3 regions of the Parabacteroides provencensis genome follow, and region 2 is predicted to be linked to each of the others. Evidence: riboswitches for the same ligand, from Rfam matches in the RefSeq annotation. Region 2 holds a riboswitch; each other region holds the start of a gene.
What was found. A riboswitch is a leader RNA that binds a small molecule or an ion and turns the genes downstream of it on or off. The one in region 2 is predicted to bind thiamine pyrophosphate.
Positions count from the first base shown of each region.

Region 1 (5,939 bases), on a different contig from region 2:
CAAAGCGCCTTCAGCATATAATGGTTTTGGATTTAATTCATTATAAACAGCCAATTGGGAGCGGGATACATTATACCAATAAGGCATAGGAACATCTTCGGCGCCATCAAAATAGACAAAGCGGAAACCGGCACCTTCATATATCTGCCCTAACCTTTCAGCTATTTCTTTTTGTAAACCGGTGTTCTGATCTACACGGACAAATAAAGGCCAGTCGTCTACATCCAACAGCCCGAATCTTTCGCCTTTATCATAAACACGGGGAACAGAGCCGCCTACACCGCGCGTACAACCGGTTAACTGATATGGAGGAGTGGTAGTAAAGCCTGTATACAATATCAACTCCTTTCCTATCTGAAGCAATGTACGGTTCTTTTCCATTTGTATTCCTTCCGGATTCTCTTCTATATAAAGAACTGTAGAAGTAGAATCGGCCGGACGCGCCAAAGTAAAATTACGCACATGGTTAAAGCGCGTATCCGGATTATCCCCCATTAAATAAGGATCATCCCGTCCAACCTTTGAGTAATGCAAATGCAAACCCGGGATCATTCCGGCTTTATATATCTTGTCTGTTATTTCTTTCAGGTCTTTCATTCCGTTCGGATATTCCTTGCGCCAGGGATAGTGGCCGCAAGATTTCGCAAAGTCTACATAATAAATAACAATGGTTTTAAAACCGCCTTTTTTCGCGAAAGAGATATGTTCATCTATATTTTCAGTCGTCACATTTCGCAATTCATAATAAGAATAAGGATATTCCTGGCGAAGCCGGCTTTCAACACCCAACGGCATATTGTAATCGCGCTCCAACCGGTCAATACATGGCAACAACCGGTCTTTTGACGTGGTTATCAATGCAGCACCAGCTCCAAACAATTTCACCTGATAGTCAAGGCCTGCATATAAGTTAATTGCATTTTTTTGTTGAAAAGCATCAATACGGGTACACGGAGAAGTTGCAAGAAGGTTCACAGCCACGTCTCCATCCCATACAACATTTAGCCATTCACCGAAATTTTCACGTTTACGAACAGGCAATTGCATAAGAGTAAATTCATCGATCTCTGTTTTGCGTTTTACTCCAAAATCTTCAATACGGTAATCAATCTTGTCGAGAGTAAAATGGATATAGTCATCCGTAATATGCATCGGTATATAAGCAATATCATATGTATCTTCAAATTCAACCCGCAAGGTATCTCCAATCCGTTCTACTTTGTTTGAAGGAAAAGTGCGGGGCTTGGCCGGAAACATAAGGAAGTTCTCATTATCATAAGGCCTATATTGAGTTATAGCACAAACCGGGAGTTCCGACTGAGTATCCAGACATTCCTGGCCGCTGGATTTATGTATCAAACTACGTGCCTTGCCATCCGAACTGATGACCAGACGCATCTGACTGTTTTCAATAACAATATCCGAAGACTTACCGGTTATCGCATTTGTGGTAACCGAATAAAAAAGAAGGCATAAAATAGCCGGAAAAAGATTCATTAGTCGACTCTTCATAATAGTGGTTTTAAACATATTCCTAATCTGGACGCCGGTTTTTTAACCGGACGAGACAAATATAAATATAAAATTGGCTTTAGCCAAACATTATATGAATGCAGCTAAAGCCAATATATCATTAAATAAAATTACCTCCGGTTATTTACCCAGCTTGTCGCAAATCAGTTCGGCAGCTTTTTTACCACTCATTAACATACCTCCGAAAATAGGCCCCATACGGAAACTGCCACTTACACCGTTAGCAGCCATACCTGAGACAAACAATCCGGGATAAATCTCTTTCGTATTTTCTACAGTAGTAGACTCGCCTAATTCCACATTCAAAGAACGTTCTCCTATCACACCTCCGGTAGGTGTATTCAATTTAATATCATTCTTACGGGCGACTGTGCGGGCAACTTCACAATCGTGTCCCGTACCTTCCAAAACAGCTTTTGCCATAATAGTCAATGGATCGACATGCATTCCTTCACGGATTACCGGAGCCCAGTTTACCACCACGCCTGCTACGACATCGTTATGGAATACGACGTCTTCTACCGAATAACAATTAAAAATTGTGGCCCCTGCTTTAGTAGCCTGATAAATCAGTGCAGAAGTGGTATGAACAGAATCCATAATATAAGTACCATTACCCGCAGCATGATAAGACACGCCCAATTCTTTAACAATAGGCATAGCTTCTTCCTGTACTACAATATCATTAAACATCATAGCACCACCCCACATACCTCCTCCGGGAGCTAATTTACGGTCAAAAAGCGCTACCTTCTTTCCGGCTTTTGCCAAATAATAAGCAGCAACAATACCGGATGGGCCTCCACCTACGATAGCTACGTCTACTGATAAATTACTCTTTAACTTTGCAAAATAGGAATCAATAATTCCTGTTGAAACAATCTGTTCCATTACCAATTATAATTTAGAGTTAAAAACATCAGAAAGCACATAGAGGTAAACGCTTTCTTTTATTCAATCATTCTACCTTCTTCCCTTCGGCGGCATTACCCGGATCAGGTTCAATGGGTATAATCTCAGCCTGTATATTAAGGCACCCCTATGATAAGTCGTTGCAAATATAGTACATTTTTCCACTCTTCTGACAGGATATGGTTACTAATTACAGCGAAAAGGAAACACTTTTCAAAGTTTTTGCTAACTTTGGCGACTTGAATGAAACAATAGATTTTAAACAGAATAATTATGGCGAAGATAAAAGGAGCTGTTGTTGTAAACACGGAACGCTGCAAAGGCTGCAACCTTTGCGTTGTAGCCTGCCCATCAGATGTACTGGAACTACATCCCAGGGAAGTTAACAACAAGGGGTACCATTATGTGTACATGAAAAATCCGGATGCATGCATAGGATGTGCTAGTTGTGGTTGGGTTTGTCCGGACGGTTGTTTAACCATCTACAAAAAGAAAATCGATAATTGAAAGTTGAAAATAAAGATATGGCAGAAGATATAAAATTAATGAAGGGTAATGAAGCTATCGCACACGCTGCAATCCGCTATGGTGTAGATGGATATTTCGGTTACCCGATCACTCCTCAGTCCGAGATTTTGGAAACCCTTATGGCTGAAATGCCGTGGGAAACTACAGGAATGGTAGTTTTGCAAGCAGAAAGTGAAGTGGCTGCTATCAATATGGTGTATGGTGGAGCCGGAACAGGAAAAAAGGTAATGACCTCGTCTTCCAGTCCGGGGATAAGTCTGAAGCAAGAAGGTATATCTTATATAGCAGGAGCAGAACTTCCCTGTCTGATTGTAAACGTAATGCGTGGAGGTCCAGGACTGGGAACAATCCAGCCCAGTCAGGCCGACTATTTCCAAACTGTAAAAGGCGGCGGACACGGCGACTACCGGTTAATAACCCTAGCTCCTTCTTCCGTACAGGAAATGGCAGACTTTGTTGGTTTAGGCTTTGATCTTGCGTTCAAATATTCTAATCCTGCTATCATCTTAGCTGACGGTATCATTGGCCAGATGATGGAAAAAGTGGTTATGCCTCCATTCCATAAACGCAGAACCGAAGAAGAAATTATTGCAGAATGTCCTTGGGCTGTACAGGGCAAAACGACCAATCGCAAGTCTAATGTTATCACTTCCCTTGAGCTGGATCCGGCAAAAATGGAAGAGAATAATATCCGCTTTCAGGCTAAATATAAAAAAATCGAAGAAAACGAAGTTCGTTATGAAGAGTTCTTTTGTGACGACGCAGAGTATTTGCTAATCGCTTTCGGTTCTTCAGCACGTATTTGCCAGAAAGTAGTAGAGAATGCCCGTGCAGAAGGCATTAAACTGGGTTTATTACGTCCTATCACTTTGTGGCCGTTCCCTACAAAAATAATTGCAAAATATGCTGATCAGGTAAAAGGCATGCTTTCTGTTGAGTTAAATGCCGGACAAATGGTAGAAGATGTTCGCCTGGCTGTAAACGGTAAAGTAAAAGTCGAGCATTTCGGACGTTTAGGAGGTATCGTATTTACTCCGGATGAAGTATTGGATGCATTGAAGACGTTGATAATTGAGAATTAAAAATTATCAATTTATGAAACGTGGAAGTAAAATAGACGAAATACTGACATTGCTTTTTATGCTATTGGCTATTGCTGCCGTAATATGTTATTTTGCGGTTAGCGACCGCAGTGTATTCTTGTATTGTGGCGGAGCTGCTATTGTACTGAGATTAGCACAATACGTAGTAAGGTTTATTAATTAATAATATGCTGGTCTTTAGAGTAAATCCATTAGCATATTAACAAATTGAAAAATTATTCATATGGAACTCAACGAAATAATTAAACCGGAAAATCTGGTATATGAAAAACCCAGATTAATGAATGAAAATTCCATGCACTACTGCCCCGGTTGCAGCCACGGTGTTATACATAAGCTTATTGCCGAAGTAATTGCCGACATGGATATGGAAGAAAAAACAATAGGTGTCTCCCCCGTAGGATGTGCCGTATTTGCTTATAATTATCTCGATATAGATTGGCTTGAAGCAGCTCATGGACGTGCACCGGCAATTGCCACTGCCGTAAAAAGGCTAAATCCCGAAAAAATGGTATTTACTTATCAGGGAGACGGTGACCTGGCTGCTATTGGTACAGCAGAAACTATCCATGCAGCCAATCGCGGAGAAAATATCGTGATCGTTTTCGTAAACAATGCTATTTACGGTATGACCGGAGGACAAATGGCTCCTACCACGTTGGAAGGCATGCCTACATCTACCTGTCCGTACGGACGTAATATTGCCTTAAACGGCTATCCTCTTAAAATAAGTAATTTACTTGCAGAATTGGAAGGAACTTGCCTGGTAACCCGTCAGAGCGTACAAACTCCGGCAGCTGTAAAGAAAGCAAAGAAAATGTTGCGTAAAGCATTTGAAAATTCAATGTCCGGTAAAGGAACCTCGGTTGTTGAATTTGTTTCTACCTGTTCGTCCGGATGGAAAATGACACCGGAAAAAGCAAACAAATGGATGGAAGAGAACATGTTCCCCTTCTATCCGTTAGGTGACTTAAAAAATGTTGAATAATAGTAAGATGAAACAAGAAATAATTATAGCAGGTTTCGGAGGCCAAGGTGTTTTATCAATGGGTAAAATATTGGCTTACTCCGGGTTGATGGAAGGAAAAGAGGTAAGTTGGATGCCCTCTTACGGTCCCGAACAACGTGGCGGTACGGCCAACGTGACAGTAATTTTAAGTGATGACCGTATAAGTTCTCCTGTTCTGAACGAATATGATATTGCTATCATATTGAATCAACCATCAATGGATAAATTTGAAAGTAAAGTAAAGCCGGGCGGTATTCTTATTTATGACGGTTACGGGATCCATACTTCCGTAAAACGTACGGACATCTCTGTCTATCGCGTAGATGCTATGGATGTTGCCACGGAAATGAAGAATGAAAAAGCATTTAATATGCTTATCCTTGGAGGTCTGCTTAAAATCGTTCCAATGGTAAAATTAGAAAATGTACTGCTTGGGTTAAAGAAATCTTTGCCCGAACGTCATCATAAGCTAATACCGATGAACGAAACAGCCATAAAAAAAGGAATGGAAATTATCAAGAAAATATAATTTGCAAACTCTGCAAAAACAAGGATACCTCTTTTGGCATCGAAAGTCCCGTCTTTTAAGTGTAAAAGTCTTGTCTTAACATTTAAAAAGTCCCGTCTTTTGAATTCAAAAGAGGTATATTATTATCTTTGCAGCCCATGAAGTATTATTTATTCATATTACTCTTCCTGTGTGAAACCGTAACTATGTCAGCACAGGATCGCCGGGAAGGAGGTGGACGAGGCAGTTTCTCGCTAGCAAATCTTTCATCGGCAAAAAAAAATATACCCGACAGTCTGCTGGCAGTAGACAGTGCCGCATTAAAATCCAAACGTATCATTGCTTA
Region 1 is NZ_LT960491.1:131,746-137,684, forward strand. It holds gene CTY47_RS13880 (alpha-amylase family protein) at 1-1,512, opposite strand, end outside; gene CTY47_RS13885 (sulfide-dependent adenosine diphosphate thiazole synthase) at 1,654-2,424, opposite strand; TPP riboswitch at 2,487-2,584, opposite strand; gene CTY47_RS13890 (4Fe-4S dicluster domain-containing protein) at 2,719-2,952, shown strand; gene CTY47_RS13895 (3-methyl-2-oxobutanoate dehydrogenase subunit VorB) at 2,970-4,055, shown strand; gene CTY47_RS17135 (hypothetical protein) at 4,069-4,239, shown strand; gene CTY47_RS13900 (thiamine pyrophosphate-dependent enzyme) at 4,300-5,064, shown strand; gene CTY47_RS13905 (2-oxoacid:acceptor oxidoreductase family protein) at 5,072-5,614, shown strand; gene CTY47_RS13910 (putative porin) at 5,752-5,939, shown strand, end outside.
Region 1: another riboswitch for thiamine pyrophosphate. It lies ahead of CTY47_RS13885 (sulfide-dependent adenosine diphosphate thiazole synthase); the one in region 2 lies ahead of CTY47_RS09195 (TonB-dependent receptor).

Region 2 (5,939 bases):
AATTCTTCGATACCAACACCTTTTTTGGCTGAGATTTCCTGGCTCTGGTATTTACCACCCCAGTCTTCCACCAGATAATTCATATTTGCCAGCTCTTCCTTGATTTTCTCAGGATTTGCATGTGGCTTATCGATCTTATTAATTGCAAATACGATAGGGACACCTGCGGCCGATGCGTGGTTAATCGCTTCAATGGTCTGTGGCATCACGTTATCATCGGCAGCAACAATAATAATTGCAATATCCGTCACCTTCGCACCACGGGCACGCATGGCTGTAAATGCCTCGTGACCCGGAGTATCCAGGAATGTAATACGTCGGCCACTTGCCAACTTCACATTATAAGCACCGATATGCTGCGTGATACCTCCAGCTTCACCGGCAATCACATTCGCGCTACGGATATTATCCAGCAAAGATGTTTTACCGTGGTCTACGTGTCCCATCACTGTTACGATAGGCGGACGCGAAACCCAGTCATCTTCATTATCTTCATCTGCGTCTGCCTTAATGGCTTCTACTACTTCAGCACTCACATATTCAGTTTTGAAACCAAATTCTTCTGCTACGATATTGATTGTTTCGGCATCCAAACGCTGGTTTATAGAAACCATCATACCGATGCTCATACAAGTACCGATAACTTGTGTCACCGGAACATCCATCATATTAGCCAAATCATTAGCCGTAACGAACTCTGTCAGTTTCAATATTTTGCTTTCACGTTCTTCCTGTTCCTGCAATTCGTGTTCACGTTTTTGAACAGCATCACGTTTATCACGGCGATATTTAGCACCCTTATTGTTCTTATTACCCTTATTCGTCAGACGTGCCAATGTTTCTTTAATTTGTTTCTGAACATCCTCTTCGCTAACTTCGGCCTTTACAGGTTTCTTCAGACGAGGCTTACGTTCATCACGCTGAGCACGGGTAAAGTTTGTCCCCGGAGTGTTGTTTACATCCACCCGATCTTTTTTGATGCGTTTACGTTTTTTCTTCGCATCATTTTCCTCACCGGCTTTCACCGGCGTACCTGGCTTAGGAGCGGCATTTGCATCCTTTGGACCTTTAAACGGGCCATTCGGATTATTCGGTTTATTTCCGGCAAATTTTTGCTTCTCATCCCGCTCTTTTCTCTTTTCCTCTTTCGTCTTCTTTTTAGGACGGGTTGATTGATTCAGAGCATTCAGGTCTATCTTTCCGGTAACTTTAATTTTCGATTCAAACTTCGGAGTATTGAGTCGGAAAACAGCCTCGTCAGAGTCATTACTAGAGGCAGTAGTGTCGTCTTTTATTTCGACTTCTTTACCAGAGTTTACTTTTTCAGCACCAACTACAACCTCGGGCTGCTTCTTTTCGGCTTTTTCTTCTTTCACAACTATAACTTTTTCTTCTTTTTTCTCCTCAGCTTTAAATTCCTGTACAACAGCTGGTTTTTCTACCGGCTTCTTTTCCACAACAGGAACAGGTTTAGCAACCGGAACATCCTGTAAAGGCTTTGTATGCTCTTTTACAGCAACCGGTTCTTCTTTTTTCACTACAGGTTCTTCTTTTACCGTAGGCTTTTCCTGTGTTTTTTTATGGGAGTTATCCAGATCTATCCGTCCTTTAGTCACAAACTTAGGTTTCAAATCTTCCGGAATTTCCGTTTTAATTTCTGAAGGCCTCTCTTCTTTCACAGAAGGAGTCTCTTTTTGGACGCGTTCTGCCGCAAAACGATTATAATAATCTTTCTCCGGCATATCTTTTCCAAACTCTTTTACGAGCAAAGCATACTGTTCATCACTGATTCTCGTATTGGGATTATCCTCAACCGAGAACCCTTTTCGGTGCAGGAATTCAACAACCGTGTTGATTCCCACGTTTAATTTTCTCTGTACTTGAATTAATTTTATAGGCATATCTAACTTTGTCGTAATACTTATTCGTTGTCTCCATCATCCTCAAATTCGGCAGATAAAATAGCAAGTACCTCGTCGACTGTCTGTTCTTCAAGGTCAGCACGTTCCACAATCTCGTCGCGATTCATAGCAAGAACACCTTTTGCCGTATAGCAACCTATGTTCTTAAGCGCATCGATTACCCAGCTGTCTATTTCATCTGCAAATTCATCCAGATAAATATCTTCTTCATCAGCACCTTCTATATCCCGGAATACATCAATTGTATATTCGGTCAACATACAAGCGAGTTTAATATTCAAACCGCCTTTACCGATAGCTAATGAAACTTCTTCGGGACGAAGATAAACCTCTGCCTTACGTTCTTCTTCGTTCACACGTATAGATGAAATCTTTGCCGGGCTTAATGCTCGTTGTATGAACAACGACACATTGGATGTATAATTAATTACATCGATATTCTCGTTTCTTAACTCACGGACAATCCCGTGAATACGAGAACCTTTCATTCCAACACAAGCGCCCACCGGGTCAATACGGTCATCATATGATTCCACTGCAACTTTGGCTCTTTCACCCGGGATACGGGCAATAGCCTTAATGGTAATCAGACCATCATTAATTTCCGGCACTTCCAATTCAAAAAGACGCTGCAGGAACACTTTGTCTGTACGCGAAAGTATAATTTTCGGATTATTATTATAATTATCCACTCGTTGTACAATAGCACGAACGGTTTCTCCTTTACGATAAAAATCGGTAGGAATCTGTTCCGATTTCGGGAGCAGCAACTCATTTCCCTCATCATCCAGCAACAGTATCTCTTTTTTCCATACCTGATATACATCAGCCGCAATAATAGATCCGATTCTGTCTTTATATTTCGCGTATAAACTATCTTTTTGCAATTCAAGTATTTTAGAAGCCAAAGTCTGACGCAGGTTCAGGATAGCACGACGGCCAAAATCTGCAAAATGTACTTCATCCGTTACTTCTTCACCCACTTCACAGTCGGCATCAATCTTACGGGCCTCGGTCAAAGTAAGTTGCAGGTTAGAGTCTTCCAATTCATCATCTGCTACCACCGTACGGTTTCTCCAAATTTCAAAGTCTCCTTTTTCGGGGTTGATAATTACATCATAATTTTCATCAGTGCCAAACATCTTAGCTATAACGTTTCGGAAAGAGTCTTCCAATACGCTAATCATTGTCTCCTTATCTATATTTTTCAACTCCTTGAACTCCGCAAGGGTGTCAATCATACTGATTGTTTCCTCTTTTCTGGCCATAATTTACTTGAATCTTATTAAGTATTTTGTATATTTTATTTCATCAAATGTATACGACTGATCTTCCTGCACAGTTACTTTTCGCTTTGCACCTTCCGGTTTGATCTGCTTTTCAACGGTAACAACCACACCGGTTTCATCCGCCGATTTCAGCACACCAGCCAACTTGACTCCGTTTTTAAGCAACATTTCCACTTCATTGCCAATATTCTTAACATATTGGCGAAGAACCTTAAATGCAGAGGTGATACCCGCCGATCCAACTTCCAGTTCATAGTCTTCCACATCCCGGTCCAGATGTTCTTCCAGATAACGGCTCAATTCTGCACAGTCGTCAATACAAACACCCTCATCATTATCAATCTCGACAATAATAAGATTTCCCGGTTTAATAACTATATCCACTAAAAAATTGTCTGAAGAGGCTAATTTTTCCTCGACCAACTGGCTTACTACACTTTTTTCAATCATATACAAACAGTTGAGAACAAAAGGAGGGGACTACCCGCCCCCTCCTCATCTTCGCTTAATCGCTTGCAAATATACAAATTGTCAACGACTTTACAAAGAAATATGTATTTTTTGTGCAAATACTCTTTTTCATTATCTTTGCCGCCGAATACAAGGGGGTGCTTGTACCGATTCGTTCTGATAAGGTTGCAGGCTGAGATTATACCCATAGAACCTGATACGGGTAATGCCGGCGCAGGGAAATTGAATCAATACTCACTCCTCCACTATTCAACCATTTCGTTTTAAATAAAAAGGCAAAAGGATGAAAAGTGTTTTAATCGTAATGGCCGCTTCACTGGTCATTTCTAATGTACAGGGCAAATCCCATGAAACGGTAGACTCCCTGAAAATCGCCAAAGACATATCATTGGACGAAGTTGTGATCACCGCCACTAAAGCTGTAAAAGGAACCCCCGTTGCTTACACGGATATTTCCGGAAAAGAGCTTAACAGTAAAAACGACGGACAAGGTATTCCGTATCTTATTTCCCAATCCCCGTCTGTTATTATGACTTCCGATGCTGGAACAGGCATTGGTTACTCCGGTTTCCGTATCCGGGGAACAGATGCAAACCGTATCAACATTACAGTAAACGGGGTTCCCATGAATGATCCCGAATCGCACACCTTGTTCTGGGCAAACATGGCAGACATCGCTTCTTCCGTAGAAAGTATTCAAATCCAACGCGGAGCAGGTACATCTACAAACGGTGCTGCTTCTTTTGGTGCTACGGTTGCCATGCAGACGCAAAAGCCGGCCTTACAACCATATGCTGAATATTCTATTTCAGCCGGTTCTTTCGGTACTGTAAAAAATACGGTAAAAGGCGGAACCGGGCTATTATACGACCATTTTGCTTTTGATGCCCGATATTCAAATATCCGTAGCGACGGCTACATAGACCGCGCTTTCGCCCGGATGAGTTCTTATTATGTATCGGCAGCTTTTTATGCTTCCAATACATTAATCAAATTTCAGACCTTCGGCAACAGCGAAAAAACATACCAGGCATGGAACGGTGTACCGGCAGACAAGTTGAAAACAGACCGGACTTATAATTCATGCGGCGCATACGAAGAAGACGGCGTAACCAAATTCTACGATAACCAAACAGACAATTATTGGCAGCACAATTATCAACTAATGGCAAGCCAACGTCTTAACGATTTCTGGAATATGGCACTCACTCTCCATTACACAGATGGTAGCGGCTATTACGAAGATTATAAAGCCGGAGCCAAATATGAAAAATACAAACTTCCCAATTATATTGACCCGTCTGGTAAAGAGGTTAAGAAAACTGACCTTGTCCGCCGCAAATGGTTAGATAACGATTTCTACGGTGCTGTATACAGTGCTAATTATCGCAGCGAAAGCATGCAAATAACGTTGGGTGCTGCCGCCAATAAATATGCCGGAAATCATTTTGGCCGTGTTATATGGGCAAAACAAGTTAACAGCCTTCCAAAACCGGATTACGAATACTATCGCAACACCGGAGATAAAACAGATTACAATGCATACGCAAAAGTAAATTATCTCTTCACTGACTATTTCAACGGATATGCAGACCTGCAATACCGAGGCATAGATTATACAATTAAAGGGAACGACGATAAAGCCGGAGACAATCTTTATGTCAATCGTCATTGGAACTTTTTCAACCCCAAAGTCGGATTAAATTTCAACAAAGGATTCCATAATGCATTTGCCTCTTTCTCTGTTGCCCATCGCGAACCCAACCGCGACAACTTCACCGAAGCAGGTATTAATGAACGCCCTGTTCCCGAAAGGTTGTTCGACTACGAAGCCGGATACAGCTTCACACATCCACGATTCTACCTGGGTGCCAATTTCTATTTTATGGATTACAACAACCAGCTTATTCTGACCGGAAAAATCAGCGAAATAGGAGAAGCTCTCACATCCAATATAAAAGAAAGCTACCGTATGGGAATTGAACTGACGGCCGGCATAACCATCACCAAATGGTTATTATGGAATGGAAACGTTACCTGGAGCCGGAATAAGATAAAAAACTTCATCGAAACGGTAAGTAATCTGGACAACAACTGGGATCCTGTACCCGGGCAAGAAGAAGTTCAATTTCAATTTGGTTCTACAGATATTGCTTTTTCTCCAAATGTAATAGCAAACAGTATGTTCGATTTTAACTGGAAAAACTTTTCTGCCGGTTTTAATTCGCAATATGTAAGCCGCCAGTATTTGGATAAT
Region 2 is NZ_LT960489.1:526,582-532,520, forward strand. It holds gene infB (translation initiation factor IF-2) at 1-1,901, opposite strand, end outside; gene nusA (transcription termination factor NusA) at 1,922-3,190, opposite strand; gene rimP (ribosome assembly cofactor RimP) at 3,194-3,661, opposite strand; TPP riboswitch at 3,808-3,919, shown strand; gene CTY47_RS09195 (TonB-dependent receptor) at 3,966-5,939, shown strand, end outside.

Region 3 (5,939 bases), on a different contig from region 2:
TCTTACTCCTTTTTAACGGGCAGAAAGAGACAACACAAGAGAGTATCATATCGTCTGCCCGAGAGGTTATTCTGACAGAAGCGGGCAAAGCTGACTTATTAAATGTACAGTTAAACGCTGATGAAGCATTTCAATTGCAAAGTGTAGGGCTCTGTTTTACTTCCAGGGTTCAGGTATCGCCGGAAAGAGGAGAACGTACTTCAGAGATTGCTTCACGCCAACTCGAATCGTTATTACAAAAAGAACAAAGTATCCTTAATAAAATATCAGAGACATTATTAATAACCCACTCTTTAAAATTCTCTTCTCTCCGCATCCGTTCAGGCCACTGGGTTTACGTCTTGCGGAAAATCATTATTTAAACAGATTTCCATAATTAATAATTGCTATTTGTCTTTATAAAAGATAAGTAAGCACTCTAATTATGTATCAGGACTGTCGTATTATGACTTTTGTAGCTTCATAGTTATGATTTTCTAAAATTATAATTATAAATTACAAAAAACATAACTATGAATTGGTTTGAACCTAATGCGGCACCCCTGAATTATATATTAACTAAATATAAGTAATTAATATGTTAAGTCTGTTTTTATCAACATTAGAAATGATGGGACTCACCTTTATTATCGGTTTTTTTGTTGCCGGAATAATAAAGCTGATTGCCATTTGGGCCGACTCATTAGAATATCATCATTCACAGGAAGAAGAGCTCAACCAGTTTACCAAACTATTTAAACTCCGTGCCAAATTAGGCGTATTGCTGGGATTAAAAGCAAACTCCGGTTATGAATCCTCTGAAGATGAACGGGAAGAGTTCCGGAAGGGTATCAACAGCGACTTGCTGAAAAACAAGCCTGCCGGTTACTATCATGGAGTAAGCCACGGAGCATCCAGTTTAAGTCTGATGGATTATTATTATCCCAAAGATACCCGCATTATGTTTCTCAAAAAACAAGAGAAACTGAAAAATAAGCAGAAATCGAATAATAAACCTCTTTCTCCGGAAGAATAAAACAATTACAATATATGGAAAATATTGATTTTCTAAGCTTGTTTCAAGGTTTTGGAACAATGGTTGCAGGCGGGTGGTTATTAGCCGCAGCACGTATATTTCTGATATTACTAGGCGGACTATTGGTATATTTAGGTTGGAAAGGTATATTAGAACCGATGGTAATGATTCCGATGGGATTAGGTATGATTGCCATTAATTGCGGAACATTAATTATGCCGGGCGGAGTACTTGGCAATTTGTTTCTCGATCCGATGTTGTCAAATACGGATGACTTGATGAATGTCATGCAAATCGACTTTCTGCAACCTGTATATACATTATCGTTTAGTAACGGATTAATTGCCTGTTTTGTATTTATGGGAATCGGAACATTACTGGATGTCGGTTTTTTGCTTCAGAAACCTTTTGCCAGCTTATTCCTGGCTTTATGTGCTGAACTGGGTACTTTTTTAACTATACCGGTTGCTCATGCAATAGGACTGACATTACCGGAAAGCGCTTCAATTGCCATGGTTGGAGGTGCAGACGGGCCAATGGTGTTATTCACCTCGCTAATATTGGCAAAACATTTGTTTGTTCCTATTACAGTGGTTGCCTACCTTTATTTAGGCCTTACCTACGGAGGGTATCCTTATTTGGTTAAACTATTAATCCCCCAGAAACTGAGAGCCATTAAGATGACAACGACAAAAGCTCCCAAAAACTACGACGCAAAAGTAAAACTGGCCTTTTCCGTTATTCTGTGTGCTGTATTATGTTTTCTGTTCCCGGTCGCTTCTCCCCTGTTTTTTTCTCTGTTTTTAGGAGTTGCTGTTCGTGAATCAGGAATGAAACATATTTATGATTTTGTAAGCGGGCCGCTGTTATATGGCTCTACGTTTATGTTAGGTTTGTTATTAGGGGTATTATGTGACGCCAAATTATTATTGGATCCTAAAATATTAAAACTTCTTCTTTTGGGTATTACTGCACTACTATTATCCGGTATCGGCGGTATTATCGGAGGCTACATCATGTACATTATCAAACGGGGTAACTACAATCCTGTTATAGGAATTGCAGCAGTAAGCTGTGTACCAACAACTGCAAAGGTGGCACAAAAACTGGTAAGTAAGGAAAATCCGGATTCATTTATTTTAGGAGATGCGCTAGGAGCTAATATATCCGGGGTTATAACCTCTGCTATAATTACAGGTATATATGTTACAATTATTCCATATCTGTAAATTATTATATACAGGTATGGGATAATAACGAAGTTCTGTATCCCCACTTTGTTATTAAATATTTAAACTAATAAAGATATCATTCCGATTTTGTATTTTTGCAGCTCAAAATAAAAAGACAGTAAATGTTTTACAAAGGATTTCTCATTTTTGCAGGAATAATCGGGATGATATCTTTGCAATCGTTATATGCGCAACAGGGGATAAATTCGTCTCAATCTTCCGTCAGCAATATTTCAGCAACCTCACAAGACACAATCATTGCCCCTCCGTCACCTGAACCTCTTATGATAGATGGTAAGCCAATGAATGAGAAGCAACGTAACCGTTACTATAAACAGTTGCGTAAAGATTCCATACGTGCAAAGAAAAATATCTGGTGGTCTATACTTGGCGGCCCGTCATATACACCTGAAGCGTCATTAGGTGTAGGTGGAGCTGTATTGGCAAGCTTCAGATTAAATAAGAATGATACAATTTCACAACGTTCTTTTATTCCGGCCGGATTCAATATTACATTAAACGGGACAATGGTGTTTGCCGGTGCAGGTACTCTATTTTTTAATGAGAATAAGTTCCGTATTTATATTAGTTACGGATATAGAAATGAGCCGTCCCATTACTTTGGCAAAGGTTATGAAAACATAGAACACACTGAAAAAAGCGATTCTACCACCAAGTTCCATAAAAGCTATTTCCAGCTTTATCCCCGCTTTGTATGGGAAATCAAACCCCATTTATATACAGGTGCTTTATTTGATATCAATTATACGAAATCTACAGACATTAATCCGGTTATGCAGGCGGATCCTTATTTTCAGAAATTCAAACTGAAATATGTTAACATAGGTCTTGGCGGTTTAATACAATATGATACCCGGAATGATGTTGCAACCCCTAGTTCCGGCATGTTACTTAGTGGTATAGCCAGGGTATACAGCAAATATTTCGGAGGTGCATACAATTACGGAATGTTTGATTTGGAATATCGTCAATTCCAGCAGGTTTTTCGTCCCCGAAGTACTTTAGCATGGGTTGCACGCTCATTGATAAGTGTGGGTGATGTTCCGTTTACCGAGTTGCCGTCATTCGGTTCTCCTTTTGATTTACGTGGTTATTACTGGGGGAAATACCGTGATAAGACAATGGCTTATGCCATACTTGAATATCGTCACATGTTCGGTAGTATAGAAAAATACAAAAGCGGAAACTTTTGGGCAAAATGCGGTTTCGTGGGATGGATAGGAACAGGTACTATAGGAAATGCTCCTGTTGTAGATTGGAGTAAATGGAAATTTAATTACGGAGTTGGTCTTCGTATACAGATGCAACCGGGGAAGAATTTCCGGCTGGATGTAGGTAAAGATCCGAACCAAAAAGGCATGGCCGTTTATATGAATATGACAGAAGCGTTCTAAAAAGGACACTTTCTTAAATTTAACACTTCTTTTTTGTAATATTCTTTAATCTTTATACCTTTGTATTACATAAAGGGGTGCCAAACTGTATGGGCTGAGATCATACCCTCGAACCTGATACGGGTAATGCCGTCGTAGGAAAGCACAGAGGCTTTTTCCCTCCTTTTTGATAAGAAAAATGGATAGAAACAATATTTTTCGTTATCCAACAGCACTAACTATCGCAGGATCCGATAGTGGTGGTGGAGCAGGAATACAAGCAGATTTGAAAACATTTTCTGCATTGGGTGTATTTGGAATATCGGTTATCACTGCAATAACAGCACAAAATACACAAACTGTTTACGGAATACAAGCCGTTACTCCCGATTTATTGAAAAAACAGATAGATGCCGTTTTTCTGGACTTCACAATAGATGCTGTCAAAATAGGTATGCTTCATAATAAAGAAGCCATCCATATTGTTGCAGAATCAATAAAAATCTTTGCTCCCGCTTATACAATATTAGATCCTGTTATGATTTCAACAAGCGGAAAGAAGCTTTTGGAAGATAATGCAATACATGTACTTATCGATGAATTATTTCCTAACGTAGCCTTGGTTACTCCCAATGTTGATGAAGCAGCATATTTATCCGGTATCAATATTAAAGATGAAAAGGATATGGAAAAAGCTGCCCGTTGTTTACAAGAGATGGGATGTCGCTCGGTTCTTATAAAAGGCGGACATCTGGCCGGTATAACGACAAAGGATATCCTTATCATGCCGGATTTGGCTCCAATACATCTTGAAGTTCAAACAGTTCATACGAATAATACACATGGTACCGGTTGTACCTTGTCATCGGCCATAGCTGCATATTTAGCTCTTGGCAATAATTTACAGGAATCTGTACGTATGGCAAAAATATACATTACGAACGCTTTATCAGAAGGAGCTGATGTCTGTGTCGGTAATGGGCATGGTGCAATGAATCACTTCTTTTCTCCGGTGCCTTTACAGAAAATAAAATTACACGGATGAAAAAATTGATTGTTATAACAACACCATATTTCTTCCGTGGCGAAGGAGAAATCCTTTCCAATCTGTTTAGGGAAGGAATGGGATGTTTGCATCTCCGGAAACCGGATTGTAGCCGATCTGCATTAGAGAAGTTGATCTTGGAAATACCTTCTCAATATTACTCACGTATTGTTTTACACGATCAATTTGGACTGGTTGCAAACGGTAATCCTTATCATTTTAAAGGAATCCATCTAAATAGAAGAAACAATACTATTCCCAACGGATTTTCGGGAAGCATAAGTTGTTCATGCCATAGTTTGCAGGAAATATCAGAGAATGCAAAATTTGATTACCGGTTTCTCAGCCCTATTTTTCAAAGTATATCCAAGCAAGGTTACGGAAAAGGCTTTCCTTTAGACATACTATGGCAAGCATCAAAAACAGGTCTGATTAATGAGAAAGTAATTGCACTGGGAGGCATTGACATTTCCACTATACCGCAGCTCAAAGATATAGTTTTCGGAGGCGTAGCAGTATTAGGAGCATTATGGGGCCAATCTCCTTCTGAAAAAGAAGTAAATAATATTATAAAACGATTCAAATCATTAGAATTATGTCTGGCTATTCATTGATAAAAAATACAAACCGTCTGATGCTCATTACAAATTGTTCCGGCAAATATACAGAATTGGATCAGGCTAAAATGTTTTATGAAGGCGGAGGAACTTGGTTGCAACTCCGTATGAAAGATAAATTTGACATAGAAATTGCCCGGGCAATTTCCCAACTTAAAATATCGGATCCCGAATATATCTTTTGTATGAATGATAATCTGGAGATGGCTATGGAAAGTCATGCCAGGGCTATTCATTTGGGTAAACAGGATATGCCTTTATCTGAAGCCCGGCAAATTTTAGATAGCCGTCATTGGAGCCTTATTTCTCATATAGGCGCTACCGCCAATACTTTGGAAGATATATTGTATGCAGATAAAGAAGGGGCTTCATATATAGGATTGGGGCCTTATCGTTATACAGAAACGAAAAAGAAATTAAGTCCTATTTTAGGTCTGGAAGGGTATCGTAAAATAATAAATGAGTGCAGAGAATCCGGATGTATGATTCCTATTGTCGCTGTAGGCGGTATCCGTTTGGAAGATGTTGCTCCTTTATTTGATGCAGGTGTTAATGGAATTGCCGTATCAGGATCTATTGTTAATGCTCCGGATCCTATAGAATCGACCCGGAAATTCTTATCTGAGATAAAAAAAT
Region 3 is NZ_LT960492.1:109,031-114,969, reverse strand. It holds gene CTY47_RS15230 (hypothetical protein) at 1-362, shown strand, start outside; gene CTY47_RS15225 (hypothetical protein) at 578-1,015, shown strand; gene CTY47_RS15220 (sodium ion-translocating decarboxylase subunit beta) at 1,030-2,244, shown strand; gene CTY47_RS15215 (BamA/TamA family outer membrane protein) at 2,370-3,662, shown strand; TPP riboswitch at 3,726-3,820, shown strand; gene thiD (bifunctional hydroxymethylpyrimidine kinase/phosphomethylpyrimidine kinase) at 3,841-4,686, shown strand; gene CTY47_RS15205 (thiamine phosphate synthase) at 4,683-5,300, shown strand; gene CTY47_RS15200 (thiamine phosphate synthase) at 5,282-5,939, shown strand, end outside.
Region 3: another riboswitch for thiamine pyrophosphate. It lies ahead of thiD (bifunctional hydroxymethylpyrimidine kinase/phosphomethylpyrimidine kinase); the one in region 2 lies ahead of CTY47_RS09195 (TonB-dependent receptor).